Regions from separate parts of the Micromonospora citrea genome, predicted to be linked through region 3. Evidence: riboswitches for the same ligand, from Rfam matches in the RefSeq annotation. Region 3 holds a riboswitch; each other region holds the start of a gene.
What was found. Region 3 has a riboswitch for cyclic di-AMP ahead of GA0070606_RS23575 (coiled-coil domain-containing protein). Riboswitches for the same ligand answer to the same signal wherever they lie in the genome.

Region 1: another riboswitch for cyclic di-AMP. It lies ahead of GA0070606_RS06660 (C39 family peptidase); the one in region 3 lies ahead of GA0070606_RS23575 (coiled-coil domain-containing protein).
Region 2: another riboswitch for cyclic di-AMP. It lies ahead of GA0070606_RS13180 (coiled-coil domain-containing protein); the one in region 3 lies ahead of GA0070606_RS23575 (coiled-coil domain-containing protein).

What each region holds. Positions count from the first base shown of each region.
Region 1 is NZ_FMHZ01000002.1:1,425,484-1,429,949, reverse strand. It holds gene GA0070606_RS06680 (polysaccharide pyruvyl transferase family protein) at 1-216, opposite strand, end outside; gene GA0070606_RS06675 (Rossmann-fold NAD(P)-binding domain-containing protein) at 430-582, shown strand; gene GA0070606_RS06670 (hypothetical protein) at 756-1,211, shown strand; gene GA0070606_RS06665 (hypothetical protein) at 1,414-2,172, shown strand; cyclic di-AMP (ydaO/yuaA leader) riboswitch at 2,460-2,601, shown strand; gene GA0070606_RS06660 (C39 family peptidase) at 2,820-3,662, shown strand; gene GA0070606_RS06655 (alpha/beta fold hydrolase) at 3,768-4,466, shown strand, end outside.
Region 2 is NZ_FMHZ01000002.1:2,874,925-2,879,390, reverse strand. It holds gene GA0070606_RS13195 (hypothetical protein) at 1-112, shown strand, start outside; gene GA0070606_RS13190 (helix-turn-helix transcriptional regulator) at 188-526, opposite strand; gene GA0070606_RS13185 (carbonic anhydrase) at 722-1,501, shown strand; gene GA0070606_RS13180 (coiled-coil domain-containing protein) at 1,566-2,585, opposite strand; cyclic di-AMP (ydaO/yuaA leader) riboswitch at 2,590-2,720, opposite strand; gene GA0070606_RS13175 (YibE/F family protein) at 2,887-4,239, opposite strand.
Region 3 is NZ_FMHZ01000002.1:5,138,555-5,143,020, forward strand. It holds gene GA0070606_RS23565 (1-phosphofructokinase family hexose kinase) at 1-702, opposite strand, end outside; gene GA0070606_RS23570 (SRPBCC family protein) at 887-1,345, shown strand; gene GA0070606_RS23575 (coiled-coil domain-containing protein) at 1,489-2,556, opposite strand; cyclic di-AMP (ydaO/yuaA leader) riboswitch at 2,570-2,701, opposite strand; gene GA0070606_RS23580 (cation diffusion facilitator family transporter) at 2,855-3,772, opposite strand; gene GA0070606_RS23585 (HelD family protein) at 3,862-4,466, opposite strand, start outside.

The DNA of each region.
Region 1 (4,466 bases), 3.7 Mb from region 3:
GTCGTACCGCTCGTTGATCATGTCGGCGTCGCGCGGGTTGACCTTGAACTCGGTCGGGGTGATCTCGGCGGTGGCGGTCTGCAGCAGCTTGTGCGCGGCGTGGCTGAAGACGAGGTTGCCGTTGTTCTCGCCGATCCAGTTCGCTTCGTGCGACTCCTCGGCGGAGTAGACGTCGAAGGGGCCCTTCTTCGCCCGCATCAGGATCCGCTGGTGCATTCGCCTCGCCTCTCGTCACCGCCAGGTCACGGCATACTAGGCCACCCGGCGGCCGAGGCACAGGACGCCGGTCCCTCTCGTTCCGTGACAGCCGTGACCGGTGGCGTGGGCCACACCGCCGAGGTGTCACGAGGATCGGATCGCCGGCATCTCCATGTTCCGAACAGACGCGGCACGAACCATCAGCGCCGCACCGGACGCCACGAGTAGGGCATGGTCCCCGGCTTCGTCGACACGGACAGCAACAACCACACCGGGGTCCTCACCGTCGCGCAGGGCGCCGCGGTCCTGGTGCGCCTGGCCACCCTCGGCGCGGACGGGTCGACGGGCGGGTTCTTCGCCGAGGACGGCCCGGTGCCCTGGTAGCGGTCAGGCGTACTGGCGGCGACCTGGCTCAACCAGCCCGGTCACCCGACCGGCGGCCACGGGCCCGGTGCTCGCGCGGGCGGCGCGAGCACCGGTCCACCCTGGTCGGTGCGGTCCGCGGCGACACGCCCGGCGGCGATGCGGACCGGCGGCGTCGGCGGTAGCGTGGTCGCGTGCTGCCCGTCGTGCTCACCTGTCCCCTGTGGTGGGTGGCGCGGTGGGCCGCGCGGCTGCTGACCGGGCTCGCCGTCGCGGTCGCGTTCGCCGTCGGCGCGGGGGCGCTACCCGCCGCCGCCTCTGCCTCTGCGGGGCTGACCCCCACCACCGTCACGGTGCCTTCGGTGGCCGCCGTGGCGGTGCCCCCGGCCGGGGCGGGCCTCGCTCCGACGGCCGCCGTCGGCCTGCCGGGCTTCCCCGAGGTCGACGACGACGGGGCCGGGAACGCCGACGGGGCCGGGAACGCCGACGGGGCCGGGGGCGCCGACGAGCGGGCCGCTGCCGGCCCCGCCCCCCTCGCCCCCGCGGCCGACCCGGGTCCGGCGGCCGCGACCGTCGCCGTCGGACCGGCCCCCGCGCCCGCCGCGCGCGCCCCGGGCACCGCCGGCCCCCGCGCCCCGCCGCGCGGCTGAGCCGCACCCCCCCCGGCAGGGCCGACGACGGCCCCGGGACGTGTCCGCCCCCACGCGTCGGCAAGGGCCCCCGCTCCACCTCAGGCGTCAGCAAGGTGCCCTTCCTTCGCTCTCCACCATCCGCACCCGTCGGGCCCGCCGTGGCGTCGACGCTTCCGCCGGGTGCCCCGCTGCCGCACTCGCTACCCGTGAGGTGCCGACCATGGAGACCGTCCTCTACCAGTTCCTGATCGAGGTGCCGCGGGCCGCCGCCATCTGGTCCGCCCTGCTCCTGCTGGCCCTGACCCTGCTCGCCGTCCTGGTCGCCCGCCCGGAGCGGGTCCCACCCGCCGAAGAGCCGGCCGCCCCGCCCGCCGACGACCCGGCGGCCGAGGCGGCCGACCTGCGCCGCTACGCCGAGGAGGTGGCCGTCGCGGCGGACCGCGCCGCCCGTACCGCGCGCCGGCTGCGGGCCGACTGGCTCGCCGCGCAGGAGGCGGTCGGCCGCGCGTGGCAGGCGTACGACGAGGCGGAGACGGCCGCCCGCCGGTTCACCGGGGCCGCCCTCCTGCCGTCTCCGCGCACCCCGCGCACGCCCGCCGAGTACGCCGCCCGGGAGCGCTGGCTGCACCACGCGGCGATGGCCGCCCACTGGCGCGGCGACCTGACCGCCCGGCAACTCAGCGACGTGTTCGGTCACCGGGCGGGCTGGGATCCCCGACGTCATCCGGCGGAGCAGGAGATCGTCCTGGCCCGGGCGGTACGCGACGCGAAGCGGGCCGGCTACCGGGCCGCCGCCGAGCGGGAGCGCCTCGCGTGGCGGGACGCCGACCTGGCCGCCGAGGCGGCCCGCGCCCTCGCCGCGGAGGCGTACGCCGCGGCGGGCCGGCTCCGGCCGGGCCGGCTCCCGGCCGCCCGCACGGCGGCCACCGCGCATCGTCCCGCGCCCGCCGCGCGCTGGCGGCCCGCCCGCGCGGGCTGAACGCGACGGCATTTCGGTGACGCCGGTCACAGCGCCGCCGAACCGGTCATGCGGCGCGGTCCGGCCGATTTTCGCCGGCGATTCGGCGTCGATGGCTGCCGCTCGTCCGGTTGTGGCCCGAAGGCGCGCGTGGAAACGGTCGTCCCATTGAGTCACGTCAGTGTCGGACTGCCCGCAAAAAATGTCGCACGATCAAGGTTTAGGCAGGTGAGAGCGGGTTGGCAGGCCGCCGACCGGCCAGTAGTGTCGGCGCGTCCGGTGCGGTACCCGTTCGCAAGAGGCGACGCCGCGCCGACCCGCCTAATCGTGCAGAGACGAGCCGGGGACCCACTGCAACATCGGGGTGAATCCGCGGGCCACGGCCCGCGGTAGGGCGTTCTTCCCGCCCGAATCCGTCAGCTAACCCGGTCGGCGGTGTCGGAAGGAGTTCCATCCTCGTGCAGCACCCAGCCACCCCCCGCCGCCGCCTCCACGGCGCCGCGGTGCCCGCGCTCGCCCGGCCGTACGCCGCGAGCTGACCCACCGGTCACCGCCCGTCGCCCGGCATCCCGGGCACATCCCCTGAGTGGTCCACCACCGCCGGACGCCGTCCGCGCGGTCGGTTCCTCCTGCGGAGAGGGACCGACGGCCGCTCACCCCCCGAGCCCGTGGAGGAAACCATGAAGCACCACCTCAAGCGACAGCTCCGCCGCCTGACGTCCGAGCGTCCCTACCAGGTGGCCGCCGCGTCGGCCGCCGCGCTCGTGCTGGCGTCCGGCACCGGCGCGCTGCTGGCCGAGACCGACGCCTCGCCGGCCGCCGCGCAGGCCCCGGTGGCCGTGACCGAGCAGCGCGTCGCCGCCGCCTCGCGCGGCGAGGACCGCGTCGCGGCCGTCCCGTCGACCGCCGCCCCGGCCGCGTCCAGCGCCGTTCCCTCGGCGAGCGCCACCAGCGCCAGGCCGGACCCGGACCTGACCCGGAAGGCGGAGTCGCCGAAGCCGCCGAAGTCCAAGACCCTGGACTACGACTACCAGGCCCAGACGACCTTCTACAACTGCGGTCCCGCCGCCGTCCGGCACGCCCTCAGCGCCGCCGGTGTCGCGCGCAGCCAGGACGCCCTCGGCGCCCAGCTGGGCACCGACGAGATGGGCACCGACTCCGCCGACGACACCACCCGGGTGCTGAACGCGACGGTGAAGGGCGACCCGTACCGGACGCGGATGATCCCGGGCAGCGCCGCGACCCCGGCGCAGACGGACCGGCTCCAGGCCGACGTCGTCGCCGCCATCGCCGCCGGCCGGGGCGTCGTGGTGAACGTCGCCGGCAGCGCCACGGACACCGACGGCGGCTGGCACTCGTTCCCCGGCGGCCACTACATCGCCGTCGTGGGCTACCAGGACGAGGGACGGCTGGTGAAGATCGCCGACTCGGCGAACCCGGCCACCGCCTCGTACTGGATGTCCACCATCGCCCTGGCGAACTGGGCCGCCACCCGCGGCTACTCCGCCTGAGCGACACTCGTCGGGCGTCGGCTCCCCACCCGGGGGCCGGCGCCCGATGTCGTCTCCGGGTCACGGCCCTCGCCGGGGCGGCCGGCGGGTGGCACACTGCGGGCCATGGTCGATGAATCGGGTGACCGGGACGGTCGGCGGGTCCTCCTGCTGCTGCACGGCATGGGCGCGACCGGCGACGTGTGGCTGCCCTCGGCGCCGCTGCTGGAGCGCCGGTGGCCGGGCCGGTGGCTGGCGCCCGACCTCGCCGGCCACGGGTGGTCGCCGCCGTTGCCGTCGTACTCGTTCGCCGGGCTGGCCGACCGGCTCGCCGCGGGGCTCACGGTGGGCGACCGGCTCGTCGTGCTGGGGCACTCCCTCGGCGGCGTGGTCGGGCTGGCGCTGGCCGCCCGCGACGCGGGGCTGCCGGTCGACGCCGTGGTCGGGCTCGGCATCAAGGCCGTCTGGTCCCCGGCCGAGCTGGCCAGGGCCGGTGAGCTGGCCGGCCGCCCGGTGACCTGGTTCGCCGGCCGGGACGAGGCGGCCCGCCGCTACCTGCGGGTGGCCGGCCTGACGGGCCTCTTCGCGCCGGACCACCCGGTGGTCGAGGCCGGGCTGCGGCAGGTCGACGGCCGCTGGCGGCTGGCGATGGACCCGGCGGCGTTCGGGGTGGGCGAGCCGAACCTGCCCGCCCTGCTGGCGGCGACCGACGTGCCGGTGCTGCTGGCCCGCGGCGAGCACGACCCCATGGTCACCGACGCCCAGCTGAAGGAGCTGGGCGTCCCGGTCGCCACCCTGCCCGGCCTGGGCCACAACGCCCACGTC
Region 2 (4,466 bases), 2.3 Mb from region 3:
GCTGCACCCCGAGATGGTCGGCCTGATCACCAAGGGCAAGGTGCAGTGGGTGATGCTCAGCATGACCCCCACCGAACGCCAGCTGATCGGCCCCGTCGCCCGCGCCGGCTGACCGTCCGGCCCGTCGGCCGGATCCGGACCACGACCAGGGGTTCTGGGACGAGCAGGCCCGCCAGCTCGGGCCGCGTCAGCCCGCGGCCTCAGGTGTGTCGGAGCCCTCTGCGTCGTCGTCCGCGAAGAGGGCCAGCAGCGCGCCGACCTGTCGGTCCGCCTCGGCGGGGTGCCGGAACCGCCCGGCCGGGTTGAGCGTGTACTCGTTGCGTCGGCCCACCCGGGTGCGGTGCAGGTAACCGCCGGCCTCCAGGTCCGCGACGATCGCCTGGGCGGCGCGTTCGGTGACGCCCACCTCGTCCGCGACGTCGCGCAGCCGGGCGGTGGGGTTACGGGCGATGGCGAGCAGCACGTGACCGTGGTTGGTGAGGAACGTCCAGTTCCGGGTGCTCCCGTTCTCCCCTGTCGTCGCCATGTGGCCATCGTATGGCGCACCCTTCGGGTCTTCCGCCAGGCCCTCGCCCCGTCCCCGCCGGGTGCCGACAAACATATGAAGCACATATCACGCATCCCTTGACGTACCTTCGGGTGCGTGTGAACGTGGGGGCAGCCCGCGCCCAGCGTCGGCCGGGATGACCAGGTCTTTCGCGTAAAGGGCGAGGTGAGGGAGATGAGCCGTCCCGGATCCCCCGGCACTCAGCCGGGCCCGGAACAGGATTCCGCGCAGCCGGCCACGGCAGCCGCCGCTGCCGTACGGGCCGCGTCGGCCACCCCGGCCGACCCCGCGCAGGCGCTCGCCGAGCTGCACGCCGGCAACCGGAGGTTCGTGACCGGCGCCCCGCACCACCCCAACCAGGACGCCGGGCACCGCGCCGCGGTGGCCGACGGGCAGCACCCGTTCGCGGTCATCGTCGGCTGCTCCGACTCCCGGCTCGCCGCCGAGATCATCTTCGATCGCGGCCTCGGCGACCTCTTCGTCGTCCGCACCGCCGGGCACACGGTCGGGCCCGAGGTGCTGGGCAGCGTGGAGTACGCGGTGACGATCCTGGGCACGCCGCTGGTGGTGGTGCTCGGGCACGACTCCTGCGGGGCCGTCCAGGCCGCCCGTGCCGCGGACGCCACCGGCACCCCTCCGCCGGGGCACCTGCCGGCCGTGGTCGACGCCGTGGTGCCCAGCCTGCGCCGCGCCGCGGCCGAGGGGGTGGACGACATCGACCGCATCGTCGACATCCACATCGGGTGCACCGTCGAGGCGATGCTGGACCGTTCGGCCGTGCTCGCCGCCGAGGTGGCCGCCGGGCGGTGCGCCGTGGTCGGCATGTCCTACCGGCTGGCCGCCGGTGAGGCGCGGGTGGTGGCCTCCGTGCCGGCCCACCTGGACGCGGTCGACGGGGCGCGGGCCGCCACCGACGGCGCTCACGCGCCGGCCGCCGCTGCCGCCGTCGCCTGACCCGCTCCCGCACGAAGCGACAGGGCCGCCCCGCGGACGCGGGGCGGCCCTGTGTCGTACGGCGTCAGAGCAGTGACACGTGCACGTGGTCCGTGTGGTTCGACGGGCCGCTGTACGACTTCCAGCCGGTCGCCGGGAACCAGATCTGCCGGTTCCAGATCACGTAGTAGATGCCGAGTCGGTCGGCGTTCCGCACCAGGAACGCGGTCAGGTTGTTGCCGTACATGTAGGTGTCGTCGTTGTGCCAGGGGGAGAAGCCGCTCCGCTGCAACGACCAGTCGCAGGCCCGGCCCTTCGGATGCTCGTACGGCCCGCCGGAGCGGTAACAGCCGACGAACCGGTTGAACCCGGCCCGCTTCACCTCCTTGTACATGTGCAGGGTGCGCGCCGTGATGCAGCCGGAGGTCGTGGGGTCGTCCTCCGTGCACGACAGGGGCTTCCAGTCACCGTCGGCGGTACGCCCCGGCGCGATCCGGGCCACCGGCGACGTGGCGACCACCTTGCCGCCGGTCAGCCCTCTGCCGCCGACCAGCGCGAGAGCCTTCTCCGCCTCGCGCTTGCCGCGGGCCATCTCGTTGGTCAGCTTCTGCTGCTCGCGGACCTCGGCGTCGAGGGCCAGCTTGGCCTGCTCGGCGCGGTTCTTGACCGCGTTGACCTCGGCGAGCTTCTTGGAGTTGACCAGGTTCAGCTCGTCGAGCGCGGCGGCGCGTCGGACGAACGAGTCGGGGCTGGCGGTGTCCAGCAGCATCGACACCGCGCCGATGCGCCCCGTCCGGTAGGACTGGGCGGCGATCTGGCTCACCTGGGGGGCCAGCGCCGCCAGTTCGGCCTGCGCCCGGTCGACCTCCAGGGCCAGCTCGAGCTGGCGCTTCTTCGACTTCGCCAGCTTCGACTTGGCCTGGACGTAGCTGCGGTTCCGCGACTCGATCAGGTCGTTGAGCAGTTTGGGCTCGTCGTCTCCGTGTCCGGAGGGCTGGGGCGGTGAGGTGGGTTCGGCCGCCGCCGGGAGGGGTCCGGCGAAGACGGCCAGGGCGGCGATCACGGCCACCACAGGCGTCAACCAGCGGCGTAGGGGTGCCGTCACAGTGTTCCCTTCCGTCGACCGCCGACCGGGTTAGCTGACGGGTTCGGGGCGGAAGTGGCCCCTACCGCTGTCGCGGATTCACCCCACGTACCTGGGTCCCCGGCTCGCCTGGTGGCGATTGGGCGGCGGCACCGCAGGCGCCGCTGCGCGCCTTCGGCGGTGACCGGCAGCGAGGTTACCCGACAGCCCTCCCGGGGATCTACGTCCCTAAGCCGACTAAATGCGTTATTTCGTAAGGGCGGAGGGTGACCAGTGACGCGTTTATCAGGCGAGGGGTCCTGATCCGTCACGCTGAGGAGTGTCACCATGCGGTGTCCGTGCTCCCGTCTCGGTCGGGCCACCCGGAGGGGGCGGCGGAGGGGGCGTTGCCGGCGCGCGGCCCGCTGAGGGCCTCGAGCGCCTCGGAGCGGTCGGCCGCCGGCCGGGGAGCCGGCGGGGTCGGGGAGGCGCCGTCGTCGGCGGACCCGCCGGCGCGCCGGCCCGCCGTGGTCACCAGGGCCGCGAGGCCGGTGGTCAGCGGCACGGCGGCGATCAGGCCCAGGGTGGCGACCGCGCTGCGGACGATCTCCTGGGCCAGGAACTCGCTGGTCAGGATCTGGGTCACCGCCCGGGAGTCGGCGGTCAGCAGGAGCAGCACCGGCAGCGAGGCGCCGGCGTACGCCAGCACGATGGTGTTGACCGTCGAGGCGATGTGGGCGCGACCGACCCGCGTCGCCGCCCGGTAGAGCTGCGCCCGGGACAGCCCGGGGTTGGCGTGCGCCAGCTCGCTGACCGTCGCGGCCTGGGTCACCGTGACGTCGTCGAGCACACCGAGGGAGCCGATGATGATCCCGGCGAGCAGCAGGCCGTGCAGGTCGACGTCGGCCTGGAACATCGACAGCGTGGTGGCGTCCTCGGTGCCGAAGCCGGTCAGGTGGGTCGCCGCGGTGGCGATCGTGCCGAGGAGCCCGGTCAGCACCAGGCTGCCGAGCGTGCCGAGCACGGCGACCGAGGTCTGTGCCGTCACCCCGTGCGTCAGGTAGAGCACCACGAACATGATCAGTGCCGCGCCGACGACCGCGACCAGCAGCGGCGAGCGGCCGGCGCTGATGCCGGGCAGCACGAAGGTGAGCAGGATGGCGAAGCTCGCCGCCAGGCCGGCCAGCGCGGCTAGCCCGCGCCAGCGCCCGAACGCGACGATCGCCGCGGCGAAGAGCGCCACCAGCCAGAGCAACGGCTCGCCGCGCTGGTGCTCGGCGATGTTGTAGGTGCTCACCGAAGGGTCGGCGGGGTCGGTGAGCTGGACCAGGACGATCTCGTCGCCGACCGCGACCTTCGGCGCGCCGGGCCCGGCCGGCACCGGCGTCTCCACCTGCTGCCCGGCGTCGGGGCCGTCGTCCACCCGCACCGTGACGGTGCCACAGGGGCCCGCCGCCGCGCCCGGGGCCCCCTCCGGGACCTCGGGAGCGGGTGGACACGGCTCGGTCACCACCCGCGTCACCGTGCCGTGGTGGCGGGGCGGGTCGGTGCCGGGCGCCGCCTCGGGGGCGTCCCACGGCCAGAGCGCCAGGGCCGCGATCAGGGTGGCGACGAAGAGGGGCACCACCGTCGCGACGAGGATCCGTCGCACCCCGGGCGGGGCGGACGGTGCGGGACGGGTGTGGTCGGCGCCCATCGAGTGTCTCCCAACGATTCCAGGGCGGGTTACGTGCCGGCGTGCCGGTCGGTTCAGCGTCCCCGGCCGATCGCCGCGCCGGATCTCTCCGGCGTGGCGGAGCGGTCACGCACCGCGCTCGCCCGGCGCGTACGGGACCGGGCGGTGGGTGCCGCCGCCGGACCCGGGAGCCGACGCGGGCGGTGCGGATTTCGGAGGGCCACCGGCCGAATGGTAGCCATCCCGAC
Region 3 (4,466 bases):
CACCTCGAACACCTCGCCGTCGACCAGGGCCAGCGCCGGCTCGTCGGCCCGGCTCACCACGACGTTCTCGGCGCCGCCCGCGTGCAGGTCGTACATCGCCCGGGTGAGCTGCTCCTCGTCGTCGCCGGCGGCCCGACCGTCAGCGATCAGCTCCTCGTGGCTGACCTTGAGGAAGAAGACGCCGCTGTCCAGCACCGCGGTGAGGTGCTCGCCGGCCAGGTCGACCACCACCCGGCCGCCGTTGGCGCCGAGGTCGGCGGCGAAGCGCCGGTAGAGGTCGGCGGGCACCAGCGAGGGCTCGTTCGGCCCGCTCAGCACGCTGACCGGGGCGCGCAGCCCTTCGCCGAGCGCCAGGTTGTAGAGCTCGTCCAACTCGTGCCGGCTGAGCGGTTGGCCCGGCACGTCCACGACCTCCCGCCGGGACCCCTCGCGCCGGTCGTGCACGTACCCGCCGCTGCCCGAGTCCCGCAGCACCACCTTGAGGTCGACCCCCTCGCTGACCAGCAGTGGCTCCAGCACCTGGCCGATCTCGCCGCCCAGGGCGGTGCAGAGGACCACGTCGACGCCGAGCGACATCACCATCCGGGCCTGCCAGACGCCCTGGCCGCCGGGGTGCAGGTGCAGCTCCGGGGCGTCGCTGGGCTGGTCGACGGTCACCGTCAGCCGGGGCGTGGGCGCGAAGACCATCACGTGCCCGCTCATCCGTCGTACCCGTTCATGCTCCCGCCCTCCGTCGACCGACACGCGTCGTGACCTGTCAGCAGCCGACGGTAGTCGCAGAGGTGGGTGAGCGGTCGACATCCGCGCGGGTGCCGGCGCGCCGTTGCCACGGTGCCGCGCGTGCGCGACGATCGGGCGACGGCGTCGGCGACGGTGGGGAGGCCGGGTGCTCAGGCGAGGTTCCTTCAGCTACACCGTCCAGGCGCGCTGCTCGCCGGCCGAGGCCGCCGGCCTGCTAGCGGACCCGGCCCGACAGGAGGAACTGCACCCGCTGATCGTCCGGGTCCGCCGGGTGGCGCCGCCCCGACCCGGCGCGCGGGCGAGCTATCTCATCACCGACCGGCTGGCCGCGGGGCCGCTGCGCCTGCCGGTCACCTACCGGGCCGACGTCCTGGCCGACGGGCCCGACGAGATCGTCACCGTGGCGCGGCAGTGGCCGGCCACCACCGTGCGCAACCGGACCCGGCTGCGCGCCGAGCCGGACGGCGTCGTCCGGATAGAGGTCGAGATCACCCTCGAGGCGCCCGCGCCGCTCTTCGGCTACGCCTTCCGCCAGGCGCGCGCCGCGCACCTGGGGCTGGCCGCCCGGCTCGGTGCCGCCCTGGACCGCCGCCCGCCCGACTGACGGCACGCCACCGGGCCGCCCGGCCCGGGACGCTCGGGCAGCCCGGACGGAACAGCCGGGCGCCCGGCCCGGGCCGGGGGGACCGGCCGTACGCGCGGCGCGGCCCCGGCGACCCGACGGGCGGGTCACCGGGGCCGGGTGCGTCAGTAGACCGACAGGTGCACGTGGTTGGTGTGGTCGCTGGACGGGTCGCCGTTGGCGCCGCTGTACGACTTCCACCCGCTGCTGGGCAGCCAGATCTGCCTGTACCAGATCACGTAGAGCACGGCGAGCCGGTCGGCGTTCTTCACGAAGTACGTCGCCAGGTTGTTGCCGTACGTCCGGTCGCCGCCCGTGGCGTCGCCGCCGAACCCGCTCTTCTGCGCGGCGAAGTCGCAGGCCCGGCCCTTCGGGTGCTCCCCGGAACCGCCGGGGCGGTAGCAGGAGACGTAGCGGGTGAAGCCGGCCGCCTTGGCCTGGTTGAGCGCGTGCAGGGTGCGCGGGGTGATGCAGCCGTTGGCGGGGGTGGGGTCGTTGACGCTGCACGACTCGGACGGCCAGGAGCCGTCGGAGTTGCGCGGCGCCGGCTTCGCCGTCGCGGTCGAGGTGCCGCGCGGCGCGCCGCCGCTCCCGCCGGACTGCTGCCGGTTGGCCACCGTCAGCGCCCGCTCGGCCTGCTCCTTGCGCTTGGCCATCAGCGTGACCTGCTTGCGCTGCTCGCGGATCTCGCCGTCGAGCGCGAGCTTGGTGCGGACGGCCGTGTCGCGGGTCTCCTGGAGTTCGCGCAGCGCGCGGTCCTCGTTGGCGGCCACCGCGTCGAGGGCGGCGGCCCGATCCATGAAGCCGTCCGGCGAGTTGCTGTTGAGCAGCGCGGACGCGGCGCCGAGCCGGCCGGTGCGATAGGCCAGCCCGGCGATCTCGCCGACCTTCTCCGACCGCTCGGCGAGCTCGGTCTCGGTCGTCTTGAGCTGCGCGGTGAGCTGCTTCTGCCGCTTGACCGAGGTGTCGAGGGCCCGCTTGGCGTCGAGGTAGCCCTTGCTGGCGGCCTCCAGTTGGGCCCGCAGGGCGGGCGTGCCGCCCTCCGCGTCCTGTCCGGGCGCCGCGGCCGGCAGGCCGGCGCGGGGGGTGGCCGCCGCGGGGGAGGCGGTGACCGGGGCGACCGCGGCGCCGAGGGCGAGCGTCGCGGCGATCAGGGCCGCCATCCGGGCGGCGCGTCGTCGTACAGGTGCCATCACTGGCATACACGTGTCCTTCCGTCAGCCGCCGACCGGGTTAGCTGACGGGTTCGGGACGGAAGATCCCTACCGCTGACGCGGATGCACCCCACGAACATGGTTCCCCGGTTCGCCCCGCCGGGCGATTAGGCGGCGGCCGTCGCCGGCACCGGTGGGTGCCGCCTGGCGAGGGCCGGGTCCGAGCCTACCGGTGCCGGTGTGACTGGTGCAGCGGGCGTTACCGTGGGTGCCTGTCCGCTTACCGTCAAATCCGACATAAGTCGACAATACTCTCCCAGATTTAAGGTTGTGCTCATTACCACTCAACCGACCCGCAGGCCCCGGGCGATGCTCCCGGCTCGATCTGCAACGTGGCGTGCTCGATCTGGAAGTCGTCGTGCAGGGCCGTCCGGGCCGCGCTGAGCACCGCGCCCACCTCCGCGCCAGGCTCGGTGGTCAGGTGGGCCGAGGCCACCTCCATCCCGGAGGTCAACGTCCAGACGTGCAGGTCGTGCACCTCGGCGACGCCGGGAACGGCGGCCAGTCGGTCGTGCACCTTGGTGACCTCGAGGTGCTCCGGGGCGGCCTGCACCAGGATGCGCAGCGCGGCGCGGCCGAGGCGCCAGGTGCGGGGCAGGATGAACGCCCCGATCGCCACGGCGACCACCGGGTCGGCCCACCACCAGTCGGTGACGGAGATCAGCAGGGCCGCGCCGATCACGCCGAGTGACCCCAGCAGGTCTCCCAGCACCTCCAGGTACGCGCCCCGCAGGTTGATGCTCTCCCTGGCGCCGGAGCGCAGCAGGGCGAAGGCCGCCACGTTGGCGAGCAGGCCGAGCACGGCCACGGCGAGCATCGGGCCGGCGAGCACCGCCGGCGGGTCGCCGAACCGGCGTACCGCCTCGACGACCACGTAGACCGCGACGCCGGAGAGCAGCACGGCGTTGGCGAGGGCGGCCAGCACCTCCAGCCGGTAGAGCCCGAAGGTGCGCTGCGGGTCCGCGTCGGCCCGCCGGGTGGCGGTGATCGCGGCGAGCGCCATGCCGATGCCGAGCACGTCGGTGAACATGTGCCCGGCGTCGCTGAGCAGGGCCAGCGAGCCGGTGCGGAAGGCGGCTGCCGCCTCCACCACCATCAGGGCGCCGAGCAGCCCGAAGGCGGCCCAGAGCCGGCCCCGGTGGCGGTGCGCGGCGTTCGCGACCGACCCGTGGTGGTGGTCATGACCTGCGCCCACGCGCCCACCCTCCGTCACTCGTCCGGATCCGCGTCCAAACTATGCTCACATCGCAATATGTGCAAGTGACTGGCCGGCCGGCCGACCCCTCAGCCGACCGGGTCGACGGTGGTCAGCCGCTGGGTGGCCCGGGACAGCGCGACGTAGAGCGTCCGCACGCCGGAGCCCGGGTCCGCCCGGATCTCGCCCGGCGCGACGAGGACCACCCCGTCGTACTCCATGCCCTTGGCCTCCAGGCTGGTCACCACCTGCAGGCGCGGCGCCCCCAGCCCGCCCAGCCACCCCGCCACCTCGTCCTGGCGGGGCACCGGGGTGATCACGCCGACCGTGCCCTCCACCTCGGCGAGCAGCGCCGTGGCCGCCTCCACCACCGCGGTCTCCAGCTCCGCCGCCGGCACCACCAGTTCGACCGGGTGGACGCCGGTGGAGCGCACGGCGGTGGGCAGCGGCAGGTCGGGGTGCAGCCGGCGGATCTCGGCCGCCGCCACCGCGAAGATCTCCGCCGAGTTGCGGTAGTTGGTGGTCAGGGTGAAGTGGTGCCGCCTGCGCCGGCCCAGCGCCTGGTCCCGGGCCCGGGCCAGCTCGTCGGGATCCCCGGTCCACGCCGTCTGCGCCGGGTCGCCCACCACCGTCCACGAGGCCAGCCGCCCGCGCCGGCCCACCATGCGCCACTGCATTGGTGAGACGTCCTGCG